2 regions of the Streptomyces sp. NPDC048419 genome follow, and region 2 is predicted to be linked to the other one. Evidence: predicted binding sites of a transcription regulator. Region 2 holds the regulator's gene; the other holds the start of a gene.

Region 1 (7,664 bases), on a different contig from region 2:
GCGAGCGCGATGGTCGGCTGGATCGCCGACTTCCTGAACACCTACAAGGCCCGCACGGGACGGGACGCCGTGATCTACACGGCCACCAGCTGGTGGACCGACTGCACCGGCAACTACGGCGGCTTCGCGGCCGCCAACCCGCTGTGGATCGCCCGGTACGCGTCGACCGTGGGGACGCTTCCGGCCGGCTGGGGCTACTACACGATGTGGCAGTACACCTCGTCCGGGCCGACCGTCGGCGATCACGACAAGTTCAACGGCGCCCTCGACCGCGTCGTCGCCCTCGCCAACGGCTGACGTACGACCGACACCAGGCGCGAGAAGAAGGCCCGGGCCTCCCTCACGGGGCACGGGCCTTCCCTCACCCGATGGCGTCCGTCACGCCGCCACCGGAACCTCCGGCGCCGCCTCGCTCGTGGCGGGCGCCAGCGCCAGCTCCAGGACCTGGCGGACGTCGGTCACGGCGTGGACGTCGAGCTTGTCCAGCACCTCGGCCGGGACGTCGTCCAGGTCGGCCTCGTTGCGCTTGGGGATGATCACGGTCTTCACACCGGCGCGGTGCGCGGCGAGCAGCTTCTGCTTCACGCCGCCGATCGGCAGCACCCGGCCGGTCAGCGAGACCTCGCCGGTCATGGCCACGTCCGTGCGGAGCAGCCGGCCCGACAGCAGCGACGCCAGCGCCGTCGTCATCGTGATGCCGGCGCTCGGGCCGTCCTTCGGGACCGCGCCCGCCGGGAAGTGGATGTGCACGCCGCGGTCCTTCAGGTCCGCGACCGGCAGCTCCAGCTCGGCGCCGTGGCTGCGCAGGAAGCTCAGCGCGATCTGCGCCGACTCCTTCATCACGTCGCCCAGCTGACCGGTGAGGGTCAGGCCCGCCGCGCCCGTCTCCGGGTCTGCGAGCGACGCCTCCACGAAGAGGACGTCACCGCCAGCGCCGGTCACCGCGAGGCCCGTCGCCACGCCCGGGACCGCCGTACGGCGCTCCGCCGGGTCCTGCGCGGACTCCGGGACGTGGTGCGGCCATCCGATCAGGGCGCGCAGGTCGGCGTCCGTGATCGTGAACGGCAGCTCGCGGTCGCCCAGTTCGTGCTGCGCCGCGACCTTGCGGAGCAGCCGGGCGATCGAACGCTCCAGGGTGCGCACACCCGCCTCGCGCGTGTACTCGCCGGCGAGCTTGCGCAGGGCGCTCTCGTCCAGGGTCACCTCGTCCTTGTCCAGGCCCGCCCGCTCCAGCTGGCGCGGGAGCAGGTGGTCGCGGGCGATGACGACCTTCTCGTCCTCGGTGTATCCGTCCAGGCGCACGAGTTCCATACGGTCCAGGAGGGCTTCGGGGATTGCCTCCAGGACGTTCGCCGTGGCGAGGAACACGACGTCCGACAGATCGAGCTCGACCTCCAGGTAGTGGTCGCGGAAGGTGTGGTTCTGCGCCGGGTCCAGGACCTCCAGGAGTGCGGCCGCCGGGTCGCCCCGGAAGTCGGACCCCACCTTGTCGATCTCGTCGAGCAGGACGACCGGGTTCATCGAGCCGGCCTCCTTGATCGCGCGCACGATCCGGCCGGGCAGCGCGCCGACGTACGTACGGCGATGGCCGCGGATCTCGGCCTCGTCGCGGACGCCGCCGAGGGCGACGCGGACGAACTTGCGGCCCATGGCGTGCGCGACCGACTCGCCGAGCGAGGTCTTGCCGACGCCGGGCGGGCCGACGAGGGCCAGGACGGCACCGCCGCGCCGGCCGCCGATGACACCGAGACCGCGGTCGGTACGGCGCTTGCGCACCGCCAGGTACTCGGTGATCCGCTCCTTCACGTCCTCCAGGCCGGAGTGCTCGGCGTCCAGGACGGCCTTGGCGCCCTGGATGTCGTACGCATCCTCGGTCCGTTCGTTCCACGGCAGTTCGAGGACCGTGTCCAGCCAGGTGCGGATCCAGGAGCCCTCGGGCGACTGGTCGCTGGAGCGCTCGAGCTTGTCGACCTCCTTGAGGGCCGCCTCCCGGACGTTCTCCGGCAGGTCGGCGGACTCGACCCGGGCGCGGTAGTCGTCGGACTCCTCGGCGGAGTCCTTGCCGTCGCCGTTCAGCTCGCGCAGTTCCTTGCGCACGGCTTCCAGCTGACGGCGCAGCAGGAACTCCCGCTGCTGCTTGTCGACGCCCTCCTGGACGTCCTTGGCGATGGTCTCGGCCACGTCCTGCTCGGCCAGGTGGTCGCGCAGGTGCTGGGTGGCGAGCTTGAGACGGGCGACCGGGTCGGCCGTCTCCAGCAGTTCGATCTTCTGCTCGGTGGTCAGGAAGGGCGAGTAACCGGAGTTGTCGGCCAGCTGGGACACGTCGTCGATGGCCTGCACACGGTCCACGACCTGCCAGGCGGCGCGCTTGCGCAGCCAGGCGGTGGCGAGGGCCTTGTACTCCTTGACCAGTTCGGTGACGTGGCCGGGCAGCGGCTCGGGCACGCTCTCGTCGATCCTCGTCCCCTCGACCCACAGCGCGGCACCCGGCCCGGTGGTGCCGGCGCCGATCTGCACACGGCCGCGGCCGCGGATCAGGGCGCCCGGGTCACCGTCGGCCAGCCGGCCGACCTGCTCGATCGTGCCGAGCACGCCGGTGCTCGGGTAGGTCCCGTCGACACGTGGAACGAGCAGCACCTTCGGCTTTCCCGGTTCCGACCGGGCGGCGGCCTGGGCGGCCTCCACCGCGGCGCGTACGTCGGCGTCGTTCAGGTCCAGCGGTACGACCATCCCGGGGAGGACTACCTCGTCGTCGAGCGGCAGTACGGGCAGGGTGAGCGATGTGGACGTCGAAGCCATGATCTCCCCTTCGGCAGTCAAGTTGAGTTATGCCGACTCAATGCTTGGCGTTCCGCCGTTGTTCCCGGGTCTCCGTGTCGTTCGCTGTCAGCGATCACGGAGCCGGGAGGCATCGCGTGCGCACCGGCGTTCACAGGCAGACTCCGCACACTGCAAGCTCGTACGACGGAACGACGGGGGACTTGGGGAAGCCGATGAGCGAGGAACGGCGGCGGGGACCGCGGTTCCCCTGGTGGCGCGGGGTACGGGACTCGGCGACACAACGGCCCCGCCGACCGCCACCGCACGTAACGCCGTCGCCCGCAGGACTGTTCCGCCGACGCCGTACCGGCGGCCCCGCTCCGACGACCGGCCCAGCATCCTTCTCGTGCTGACGGACGACCAGCCGAAGGAGACGGACCGGGCGATCCCCCGGACACTCGACCGACTGGGCGGACAGGGCGTCACCTTCGGGCGGGCGCACACTGGCACCCCGCTGTGCGCGCCGTCGCGCGCCTCGATCATGTCGGGCCGGTACGCGCATCACCACGGTGTCCTCGACACCCGCCACCCCTACCACCTCGACCAGCACACCACCGTGCAGCGGCAGCTGCGGGCGGCCGGCTACCGCACGGGGCTGTTCGGCAAGTACCTCAACTACTGGCACACCGGCGACGATCCGCCGCACTTCTCGGTGTTCCGGGGCTGGCCCGGAAGCTGGCCGCGGCGCGCGGGACCGGTTCCTAGGGGGCCGGGGCCTACGCCTCCCGGTGCCAGCGCCTGATCAGCGGCCAGGTGGCGACGCCTATCCCGAGCGAGATCAGATGGCCCCAGCTGGTCATCGGGTCGGTGAACTCGAGCAGGCCCTGGACCAGCATGCCGCCGAACAGGACCAGCACCGGCCAGCGCAGCCACGGCCTCAGCAGTCCCGCGAGAGCGCCCACACTGGCGGCCACGCCGAAGCTGATGCCATAGTCGAGGCGGTGCAGGGAGCTGTCGGGGAGGTGGCCCACCAGGACCGCGAGGCCGACGGTGCCCTCGGTCGCGAGGGTGGCGAGGACCTGCCCGGCGAGGAAGACGACGGCCGTGCGGGCCCCGCCTATCCGCCGCTCCAGCGCGGTCAGGACGAGCAGGAAGCAGACGACGTACGGCGAGACGAGGCCGCCCGCAACCCACATCGCGCTCGCCAGCAGCACCAGCGCGGGTGACTGCACCAGGTGCGCCACATCGGTGCTGGACGCCTGTTGCAGGGATTGCACCAGGGACGAGGAGCCGTACGTGCTGAGCACCGAGGTGAGCGCCAGGACGGCCGCGTAGCCGAAAGTGAACGGCGTGCCGGCGGGCGTCGGCAGCAGGCGCCAGGGACGGCGAAGGGCCCGGGCGAAGGGGGCGGGCGCGAGAGGGCCCGCGAGGTGCGGCCCGCCGCGCTGACGCGGCATCCCGTCCAGGAGTTCGGACACATCGGGAAGGGGCGCGGCCGAGGGGTCTGTTCTGGCCGTCGCGGTGGGTTCCACGGTGGGGCGCTCCTTCCGTCGCGCACCACCCTTGGCAACCACAGGGGCCTCTGTCTGTGACCGACACCACGCGAGAGCCGATTCACAGCAACCTCTCAAGCTTTTCGTGCGTCCGGCTTCCCGTGCGTCCGCAGGCGGCTCACGGCCCGAGCAGGGTCACGGCCTGAGGAGAGCCACCTCCTTGGCGTGGGCGGTGCGGGTCGCCGTGTCCCAGTCGCCGGTGCAGTAGATCGATGCCTCGCCGATGGCGCCGTCGCGCACTTCGGCGCGCATCAACTCCCGGCAGTACCAGGCACCTTGCCCGTCCACCCAGGACTCCTCGAACTCCAGGACGAACCCGGTGGGGGTGGGGTCCACGCGGTGGCGCGGCACCGTGCCGCGAGCGGGGTGGCTGCGCCGGCGCAACGCGACGACTTCGTCGCGCCCCCGGGTCTGCAGCCGCCACTGCGGCAGGGTCAGATCGAGGAAGACGTCGTCCGTGAACAGCCCCTCGGGGGCGGTGCCGGTCTCCAGGAACTGCACGAAGAGACGGGTGAGTTGCCCGATCCGGGTGTCCGTCCCGGTGGTCATGACGTCGCCCCCGCGAGGTTGCGGCCGACGACCTCCATCGTGCGGTTCAGCTCCGCGGTGGGGCTGAACTCGACGACCTCGGTACCGGCGAAGACGAGCGGGAGGTGGCCGGGTGCGCCGTAATAGGCGTCGCCCGCGTGGAAGACCTCGTCGTGGTCGGCGTACCGGAACACGATCCGGCCGGAGAGGACCTGGCCCCAGTGCGGGCACTGGCAGCGGTCGTCGGGCAGGCCCCGGAAGAGCGGGGCGGGGTCCATGTCCTGCTTCATGGTCTCGTAGGCGACCGTGTACGGGCCGATCTCGGCGTAGCGCCCCTCGATGACGGGCTCGTCGACCTTGAGCTCGGCCTCGGCCTTGGTGGTGCGCGGCATGGTGTCCTGCCTTCCCTCGGAGCCTCGCGCTTCAGCGCTTCACCCAGGAGGCGTGAGATCGCACGGCACGGTGTGAGGTGTGGCCTCACAGCCGCCACGCGGGCGGCTGTTCGGGCTCGTAGACGCAGAGGGTGCCGGTGCGCAGGGCCGTCGCGAGGTGGCGGCCGAGTTCGGGGTGGACGTCGGTGACGCGCCGCACCGCGGCCCGGATGCGGGCGGTGACGGCGGTGCGGGCACGTTCGGCGTGCGAGCCCGTGCGGCGCACCCGGCCCCCGATGCCGTACGCGGCCGCGAGCTGCCCGACGAGAGCGTCCCGCTCCACGGCGATCCGCTCCGAGCGTCCGGCGTCCCCGGCCTGGTCGGCGTCCCGGCCCTCCTCCTCCAGCTCCCGCAGCCTGCGCCGGTAGGCGGCCCGGGCGGTGGCGTCGACGACCTCGCCGGTGTCGCCCTGGGGATGCAGACCTCCGGCGTCCTGCCCCCGGCCGTCCGCTGCCGCCAGTTCCACGGCGGGGACCGGCGTGCCCGGACGGGCGAGCAGGACGGCGATGTCGTGCAGGCCCTTGCTGGCCGGGAGCCGCACGTCGCGGCCGGCGTAGCGGAGATGCCAGAGGGGCCCTTCGCGGCGGAAGAGAGAGGTGTCGTCAGCGGATGGGCGCGGCCGGGGCGCGGTCCCCGCGCCGGATGCTCCCGGGTGCCCCGGATCCGCCGTCTCCGCCGCGATGCGCTCCGCCAGCGCCACCGCGCCCACCGCCTCGGCGGCCTGCAACGCCCGCTCCCGGTGCTCACGGGTGCGGTGCGGGTCCCCGAGAGCCGCCGCGAGCAGGGCGAGATGACGGTCGACCGGGCCGCGGACCGCCGCGCCGATGCCTTCCACCACGAACAGGCCGGCGTACGGGACGAGCAGGTCGTAGAGGAGGGAGGCGCTGCGGTGGGAGCCCACGGCGGCCACCGTCTCCGCGGCCTGCGCCACCATCGGGAGCCACTCGCTGTCACGGGGCGCCCCGGCGAGCCGGGGTGCGACGGCCGAGAGGCGGCGGGCCGCCTCGTCGGGACGGCCGAACTGCGCCGCCAGGAGGGCGAGCGTGACGTGGGGCCACAGCATCGGGGACCGCTCCAGAACGGACGCCGCGGCGCGCACCCGTTCCAGTCCTGCCGTGTCGCCCATGTCGGCGTACAGGCACCAGCGCTGGGTGACGGCGAGCAGGTCCGCGTTGCCGCTGCCGGCCTTGCGCCCCAGCTCCTCCACCTCGTCGAGCGCGGCCGCGCAGTCGTCGTAGCGGCCCTCCATCAACGCGCGCGTGCCGCGCCACAACGGCACGTACCAGGCGTACAGGGGACGCCGGAGCGGGCGCACGGTCGTCTCGTACGCCGCCGCCTCCGCGTCGGCCTCGGCGAACGCGCCGGTCTCCATCAGGGCGACCAGCCGCAGCCGCCGGCCGAGGAGTTCGAGCACCGGGTCGCGCAGGTCGCGGGCGGTCCCCACGATCTCCGCGGTCCAGGCGAGCCGGTCCCGGCAGTGGTCGGGACCGGGCCGCGCGTCGCACAGTGCGGCCAGCGCCGGGCCGATCGTCGCGGGGTCGCCCGCCTCGCGGGCGGTGCGGACAGCCTCCTCGGCGAGCGCGATCCGGTGCTTCTCCGGTTCCACGAGCCCGGCGGCGAGCGACAGCCGCGCGGTGACGCCGGCGCGCAGGGCGGTGTACCGGGGCTCGGCGGCGAGCGCGGCGCGCGCCTCGGTCAGCAGATCGAGCTGCTCACGGTCCTCCAGGTCGACCTCGAACCCCACTGCCCCGGTCCCCAGCCCCAACGCGGCGCGCGCCACCAGATCAGCCCGCCCCGCCTCCCGCGCCATCCCGGCGGCCCTGAGCAACGCGTCCCGCGCCGCCTCGCGCTCCCCGGCCCCGAGCCGCGCGGAACCCAGCCCGAGCAGCGCCTCGGTGATCTCGACACGTACGGCGGGAGGCGCGGCCGTTTCTCCGTCCCCGCTGCCCACCTCCCCGCTCCCCGTCTCCCCGGCCGCCTCCCATGCCTCCACCGCCCGCTCGTACCACCGGGCCGCGTCCTCGAACGCGCACAGCCCCTGAGCCCGGACCGCCGCCTCGCGCGCGTACCCGGCGGCTTCCCCGGCCTGTTCGGGCCCGGAGAGCAGGAGGTGGTGGGCGACCTCCGCGGGAGCGGTGTCGCGGCCGCGGCGGGCGTAGCCGGCCAGGACCTGGGCGGCGGCGCGGTGCAGGGCGGCGCGTTCGGCGGGGGCGAGGGTGTCGTGCACCGCGTCGCGCAGCAGGTCGTGCCGGAAGGCGCCGCGGTCGGCCTCCGCCTCGGCCAGCAGCCCGGCCCCGGCGGCCTCGCCGAGCAGCGCCCGCACCTCGCCCAGCGGCACCTCCGCGGTCTCGGCGAGCACGTCGAGCCGGAAGCGGGTGCCGAGGACGGCGGC
Region 2 (7,664 bases):
GGTGGTGGCCGGGGAACGCACAGGTGTGGCGCCGCTCGGGGAGGGGGTGGGCCGGCTGCTGCTCGCCGGGGGCGCCGTCGCCCTGCTCGGGCTGGTCGCGGACCTGCGGCGGGTCAAGGCCCGGGTCCTCGTCGCCGGTACGGCCGCGGCGGCGGCCTGTGTCGTGCCGTACGAGGAGACCGGGGTGCCCGCGGGGCTGCTCGCCGTGGGCTGGATCGTCTTCGTCGCCGTCGCCTTCAAGGCGCTGGACCACGCCGACGCGCTCGCCGGGACCGTGGGGGTGGTCACCGCCTTCGGGGTGGGTGCCTGCGCCGCGGCCGAGGTGATGGACGGGCTCGCGGTGCTGCTGAGCGTGCTGGCCGCCGCGCTGACCGGGTTCCTCATGCACAACTGGCCGCCCGCGCGCGTCGGCCTCGGTGCCTGCGGGTCGATGTTCACCGGGTTCGTGCTCGCCGCGGCGGCCGTGTGCACCAGGGCCGGCTACGGGCTCGCGGACAGCGCGGGCGTGCTGTTCCCCATCACCGCGGTGGCGACCGTCGACGTACTCCTGGTGGTCCTGTCGCGGCGGCTGGCCGGGCGCCCGCTGCTGCGGGGCGGGCCCGACCATCTCGCCCACCGGCTGCGGCGGTTGGGGCTCACCCCGCAGGGCGCGACCGTGCTGCCGGGCATCGCGGCGTTCGCCGGGGTGCTCGTCGGGGTGCTCACCCACATCGGCTGGACCGCCCGGTCCGCCGTGTTCTGGGTGGCGGCCGGGGCACTCGTCGTCGTACTGCTGCTGCTTCGGGTGCCGGTGTATGTGCGCCGGCCCGTGCCCACGCAGGCAGGCCGACCGTTGTCCACGCAGACCGGCAGGCCTGTCTCCACGCAGACCGGCAGACCTGTCTCCACGCAGGTCCGGTCGGTGTCCACTCAGCCGGGCAGACCTGTATCCTCCCAGGTCAGCGGGCGCTTGCGTGTAAGGAACGGATAAGAGTTGAGCCCCCCGGACTCAGGTCTGTTGACCCATCGCCGGGTGTCGTGCACACTTGAGTCCGTTCCACTCAAGTCAGCTGGAGGAAGATCACCATGGCACGTGCGGTCGGCATCGACCTGGGCACGACTAACTCCGTCGTCAGCGTTCTGGAGGGCGGCGAGCCCACCGTCATCACCAACGCCGAGGGTGCCAGGACCACGCCGTCCGTCGTCGCCTTCGCGAAGAACGGTGAGGTGCTCGTCGGCGAGGTCGCCAAGCGCCAGGCGGTCACGAACGTGGACCGGACCATCCGCTCCGTGAAGCGCCACATGGGCACGGACTGGAAGATCGAGCTCGACGGGAAGCCCTTCAACCCGCAGCAGATCTCCGCGTTCATCCTGCAGAAGCTGAAGCGCGACGCCGAGTCCTACCTGGGCGAGAAGGTCACGGACGCGGTCATCACCGTCCCGGCCTACTTCAACGACTCCGAGCGCCAGGCGACGAAGGAGGCCGGCGAGATCGCCGGTCTGAACGTCCTTCGCATCGTCAACGAGCCCACCGCGGCCGCGCTCGCCTACGGCCTCGACAAGGACGACCAGACGATCCTCGTCTTCGACCTCGGTGGCGGCACCTTCGACGTGTCCCTCCTGGAGATCGGTGACGGCGTCGTCGAGGTGAAGGCAACCAACGGCGACAACCACCTCGGTGGTGACGACTGGGACCAGCGCATCGTCGACTACCTGGTCAAGCAGTTCGCCAGCGGCCACGGCGTGGACCTCGGCAAGGACAAGATGGCCCTCCAGCGCCTCCGCGAGGCCGCCGAGAAGGCCAAGATCGAGCTGTCCTCGTCCACCGAGACCTCGATCAACCTGCCCTACATCACCGCGTCCGCCGAGGGCCCGCTGCACCTGGACGAGAAGCTCACCCGGGCCCAGTTCCAGCAGCTGACCGCGGACCTGCTGGAGCGCTGCAAGACGCCGTTCCACAACGTCATCAAGGACGCGGGCATCTCCATCAACGAGATCGACCACGTCGTCCTCGTCGGTGGTTCCACGCGTATGCCCGCCGTCGCCGAGCTCGTCCGCGAGCTGACCGGCGGCAAGGACGCCAACAAGGGCGTCAACCCGGACGAGGTCGTCGCCATCGGCGCCGCCCTGCAGGCCGGTGTCCTCAAGGGTGAGGTCAAGGACGTCCTGCTCCTCGACGTGACCCCGCTGTCCCTCGGCATCGAGACCAAGGGCGGCATCATGACCAAGCTCATCGAGCGGAACACGACGATCCCGACCAAGCGGTCCGAGATCTTCACCACCGCCGAGGACAACCAGCCCTCCGTGCAGATCCAGGTCTACCAGGGCGAGCGCGAGATCGCGGCGTACAACAAGAAGCTCGGGATGTTCGAGCTGACCGGTCTGCCGCCGGCCCCGCGCGGTGTCCCGCAGATCGAGGTCGCCTTCGACATCGACGCCAACGGCATCATGCACGTCACGGCCAAGGACCTCGGCACCGGCAAGGAGCAGAAGATGACCGTCACCGGCGGCTCCTCGCTGCCGAAGGACGAGGTCGACCGGATGCGCCAGGAGGCCGAGAAGTACGCGGAGGAGGACCACGCCCGCCGCGAGGCCGCCGAGAGCCGCAACCAGGGCGAGCAGCTCGTCTACCAGACGGAGAAGTTCCTCAAGGACAACGAGGACAAGGTCCCGGGCGAGATCAAGACCGAGGTCGAGGCGTCCGTCGAGGAGCTGAAGGCCGCGCTCAAGGGCGAGGACACCGCCGAGATCCGCACCGCCACCGAGAAGGTCGCGGCCGTCTCGCAGAAGCTGGGCCAGGCCATGTACGCCGACGCCCAGGCCTCGCAGGCCGCCGCGGGCGGCGAGTCCGCCGGCGCCGAGGCCCCGAAGGCCGACGACGACGTCGTGGACGCCGAGATCGTGGACGACGAGCGCAAGGACGGTGCCGCGTGACGGAGGAGACCCCGGGCTTCGACGAGAAGCCCGACGTCCCCTCCGGCGCCACACCTGACGACGCCGAACCGAAGGCCGCCGCTCCTTCCTCCGGGGAGGGGGCGGCCCCGGCCGGGGACGCAGCAGTACAGATCGCCGGTCTGACGGCGCAGCTGGACCAGGCACGCACGGCGCTCGGTGAGCGCACGGCGGACCTCCAGCGGCTCCAGGCCGAGTTCCAGAACTACCGCCGCCGCGTGGAGCGGGACCGGATCACGGTCAAGGAGATCGCCATCGCGAATCTTCTGACCGAGCTCCTGCCCGTGCTCGACGACATCGGCCGCGCACGGGAACACGGCGAACTCGTCGGCGGATTCAAGTCCGTGGCGGAGTCGCTGGAGACCGTGGCGGCGAAGATGGGTCTGCAGCAGTTCGGCAAGGAGGGCGAGCCCTTCGACCCGACGATCCACGAGGCCCTGATGCACAGCTACGCACCGGACGTCACCGAGACGACGTGCGTGGCGATTCTGCAGCCCGGGTATCGCATCGGCGAGCGCACCATCCGCCCCGCGCGGGTGGCCGTGGCCGAGCCTCAGCCGGGAGCGCAGACCGTCAAGCCGGAGTCCCAGGACTCCGCCGAGGCGGCCGACGACAAGGAGAGCGGTGGCCCGGACGAGGGCTGAGCTTGAACCGATGAGAAAGGAGGGGCGTCGAGGATGAGCACCAAGGACTTCATCGAGAAGGACTACTACAAGGTCCTCGGCGTCCCCAAGGACGCCACCGAGGCCGAGATCAAGAAGGCGTACCGGAAGCTCGCCCGCGAGTTCCACCCGGACGCCAACAAGGGCAACACCAAGGCCGAGGAGCGCTTCAAGGAGATCTCCGAGGCGAACGACGTTCTCGGCGATCCCAAGAAGCGCAAGGAGTACGACGAGGCGCGCGCCCTGTTCGGCAACGGCGGCTTCCGCCCGGGGCCGGGCGGCAGCGGCGGCTCGTTCAACTTCGACCTGGGCGACCTCTTCGGCGGCGGCCAGGGCGGCGGAAACTCCGGCAGCTTCGGCGGCGGGATCGGTGACGTCTTCGGGGGCTTGTTCAACCGGGGCGGCTCCGGCACCACGCGGGTGCAGCCCAGGCGCGGTCAGGACATCGACACCGAGGTCAGCCTCAGCTTCACCGAGGCGATCGAGGGCGCGACGGTCCCGCTGCGCATGTCCTCGCAGGCGCCCTGCAAGGCCTGTTCCGGCACCGGCGACGCCAACGGCAACCCCCGGGTCTGCCCGACGTGCGTCGGCACCGGGCAGGTGGCGCGGGGTTCCGGCGGGGGCTTCTCCCTCACCGACCCCTGCCCGGACTGCAAGGGCCGCGGTCTGATCGCGGAGAACCCCTGTGAGGTCTGCAAGGGCTCGGGCCGAGCCAAGTCGTCGCGGACCATGCAGGTCCGCATCCCGGCCGGGGTGCAGGACGGCCAGCGCATCCGGCTGCGCGGCAAGGGCGCACCGGGTGAACGGGGCGGTCCGGCGGGCGACTTGTACGTCACGGTCCATGTGTCCGCGCACCCGGTCTTCGGCCGCAAGGGCGACAACCTGACCGTGACCGTCCCGGTGACGTTCGCCGAGGCGGCCCTCGGCGGCGAGGTCAGAGTGCCCACCCTGGGCGGCCCTCCCGTCACCCTGAAGCTGCCGCCGGGTACGCCCAACGGCCGCACCATGCGCGCCCGTGGCAAGGGCGCTGTCCGCAAGGACGGCACCCGCGGCGACCTCCTGGTCACCGTCGAGGTGAGTGTCCCCAAGGACGTGACGGGGAAGGCTCGTGACGCGCTCGAGGCGTATCGCGAGGCAACCGCGGGTGAGGATCCGCGGGCGGAGCTGTTCCAGGCCGCGAAGGGAGCTTGAGGGAGATGGACGGCCGTCGACGTAATCCGTACGAACTGACCGAGGAAACCCCGGTCTACGTCATTTCGGTGGCGGCCCAGCTCTCCGGCCTGCACCCGCAGACCCTGCGCCAGTACGACCGCCTCGGCCTGGTCTCGCCCGACCGCACGCCCGGCCGCGGCCGTCGTTACTCGGCCCGCGACATCGAACTGCTGCGCACCGTCCAGCAGTTGTCGCAGGACGAGGGCATCAACCTGGCCGGCATCAAGCGGATCATCGAGCTGGAGAACCAGGTCGCCGCGCTCCAGCAGCGTGTCGTCGAACTCCAGACGGCGGTCGAGGGCGCGGCGGCGGCCATGCAGCAGCGCGAGGCGGCGGTGCACGCGTCGTACCGCCGCGACCTGGTGCCGTACCAGGAGGTGCAGCACACCAGCGCGCTGGTGGTCTGGCGGCCGAAGCGGCAGCAATCGGACTGACGCGTCTGGCCATGTCACATCACGTCAGGGGCCCGGAGACAATCCGGGCCCCTGGCGCATATGCACCAACCGGTCGCCTTACGTCAGGAGGGCGAGCGAACTCTAACGTTGACGTCTCATTACCTGGTTATTCCTTGACGATCGTGTGAAGAAAGCGTTGGCTTCCTTCACCTGGGACGCCTTAAGCACCCTTGTTCGGAAGGTCAACAGCAGTGAACACCCGCATCCGTCGTACCGCCCTGTGCGTGGCAGTAGCCGCGACAAGCCTGTCACTTGCCTCCTGCGGCGTGCTGAACGTGTCGGGTGACAGCAGTTCGGCGACCCCCACCAAGGGCAACGACGTCACGATCGGTCTGCTGCTGCCGGAGACGGCCAACACCAGGTACGAGGACTTCGACTACCCCATCATCAAGCAGCAGGTCTCCTCCCTGACCAAGAACCAGGGCCACGTCGCCTACGCCAACGCGGGGCAGAACGCGGACAAGCAGGCGGCCCAAATGCAGAAGATGATCGACGACAAGGTCGACACCATCCTGCTGGACGCGGTGGACTCGCACGCCATCGCCGGCGAGGTGAAGAAGGCGAAGGACGCCGGTATCCCGGTCATCGCCTACGACCGGCTGGCCGAGGGCCCGATCGACGCGTACATCTCCTTCGACAACGAGCTCGTCGGGGAGGTGCAGGGCCGCTCGCTGCTGGACGCGCTGGGCAGCGACGTCGGCACCTCCGACAAGATCGTGATGATGAACGGCTCGCCCACCGACCCGAACGCCAAGCAGTTCAAGGCGGGCGCGCTGTCCGAGCTCAAGGGCAAGGTGACGATCGCCCAGTCCTTCGACACCAAGGACTGGGACCCGAAGAACGCCGAGTCCAACATGTCCGACGCGATCAAGGCGATCGGCAAGGGCAACATCGCGGGCGTCTACTCCGCCAACGACGGCATGGCGGGCGGCATCGTCAAGGCCATGGAGGACGCGGGCATGTCCCACCTGCCGCCGCTCACCGGGCAGGACGCGGAACTGGCCGGCGTGCAGCGGATCGTCTCGGGCGAGCAGTACATGAGCGTCTACAAGTCCTACCCGCAGGAGGCCCAGGCGGCCGCGCAGATGGCCGTGGCCAAGGTGCAGGGCAAGGACATCGAGTTCGACGCGCTGACCCAAGACACGGTCGACAGCCCGACCGACAAGGAGATCCCGGCACAGCTCGTCACCGTCACCGCGCTGACGCGCAAGAACATCAAGTCGACGGTCGTCGCCGACGGCATCTACAAGGTCTCGCAGATCTGCACCTCGAAGTACGCCTCGGAGTGTTCGGCGATCGGACTCAAGTAAGACGTTCCGCATTTGCGGGTGCGATCGTTGCGGGGGCTGTCGTGAAGACTCACGGCGGCCCCTGACCGCATCCTCGGCCTGGACGTGATCCGGCCGCCGCGGGCCCGGAACCCGCCTCTCGCGCACCACCCTGCCTCCCAGGCCGTCAGCTTGTTGCAACGCGGCAGGAGGAGGACCGTACAGAGCGGGAGTTATGGGCGTTTAACGACCGTGCCCTCAGGTCGAGCCGTGTTGCGGAGCCGGTCCCGTCCGCGCATAGTTGCGCTGCGAAGGCGGCGAAACCGGGGGTGGGATGGGCGATGGCCGGGCACGGGACGGAGGAGCATCCACACGGTGCTGACCGACTGTGCGAGGCCGGGGAGCGCGTGTACTCCCGGGCCGTACGGCGGGGCCGCGTGCCGCGCCGGGACGCCGGGCCGGTGCCGTGCCTGCTGGAGCTCGCCCTGCTGCACCCGGACCCCGACGACATGGACTGGCTGGTCCCGACGTCCCCGCAGGAGGTCATGACACGGCTGCTGCGCGGCGTCTACGACGACGTCAGCGCCAGTCAGCTGCGGGTGGGCGCGGCGGTCGCCGCGGTCGAGCGGTACGCCGGTCTGGGCCCCGAGAAACAGGCGGCCCCGGGCTCCGGCTCCGCGGAGGGCGCCGCGATCCGCGTCCTGGACGGGCTGTCCCGCATCCAGGCCGCGATGGACGCGGCGACCGAGGCGTGCACGACGGAGGTCCTCACCGTCCAGCCCGGCGGTATCCGGCCCGAGGACGAGCTGACGGAGGGCCTGCACCGGGCGCTCACCCTGCGCGGGCGGGGCGTGCGGATGCGCGACCTGTACACGCATGTGGCCCGGCACGGCCAGGGCCTGCTCAACTACCTGGAGCTGATGGGCGGTTCGGTCGAGGCGCGCACCCTGGACGAGGTGATCGACCGGCTGATCCTGTTCGACCGCACGGTGGCGTTCATCCCGGCCAACGCGGACCGCACCCTCGCCCTGGAGCTGCGCCACCCGGCCCTGGTCGGCTACCTGGTCACGGTCTTCGAGCGGCTGTGGCGCCTCGCGATCCCGCTGACCGCGCGGCTGCCCGACACCGGCATCGAG

What was found. Region 2 encodes HspR, which represses chaperone genes until heat shock. Its sites were predicted from a motif close to TTGAGNNNNNNNNNCTCAA; they were not measured.
Region 1: a site for HspR is predicted at 2,822-2,840, ahead of lon (endopeptidase La). Genes of this name have one in related genera too.

Annotation. Positions count from the first base shown of each region.
Region 1 is NZ_JBICXT010000005.1:39,134-46,797, forward strand. Features, by position in the region: gene ACGFYN_RS12935 (lysozyme) at 1-297, shown strand, start outside; gene lon (endopeptidase La) at 379-2,799, opposite strand; gene ACGFYN_RS12945 (sulfatase-like hydrolase/transferase) at 3,167-3,562, shown strand; gene ACGFYN_RS12950 (rhomboid-like protein) at 3,537-4,292, opposite strand; gene ACGFYN_RS12955 (hypothetical protein) at 4,449-4,862, opposite strand; gene ACGFYN_RS12960 (hypothetical protein) at 4,859-5,233, opposite strand; gene ACGFYN_RS12965 (ATP-binding protein) at 5,319-7,664, opposite strand, start outside.
Region 2 is NZ_JBICXT010000009.1:282,700-290,363, reverse strand. Features, by position in the region: gene ACGFYN_RS21310 (undecaprenyl/decaprenyl-phosphate alpha-N-acetylglucosaminyl 1-phosphate transferase) at 1-970, shown strand, start outside; gene dnaK (molecular chaperone DnaK) at 1,066-2,913, shown strand; gene grpE (nucleotide exchange factor GrpE) at 2,910-3,575, shown strand; gene dnaJ (molecular chaperone DnaJ) at 3,609-4,784, shown strand; gene ACGFYN_RS21290 (heat shock protein transcriptional repressor HspR) at 4,790-5,239, shown strand; gene ACGFYN_RS21285 (substrate-binding domain-containing protein) at 5,452-6,570, shown strand; gene ACGFYN_RS21280 (LuxR C-terminal-related transcriptional regulator) at 6,870-7,664, shown strand, end outside.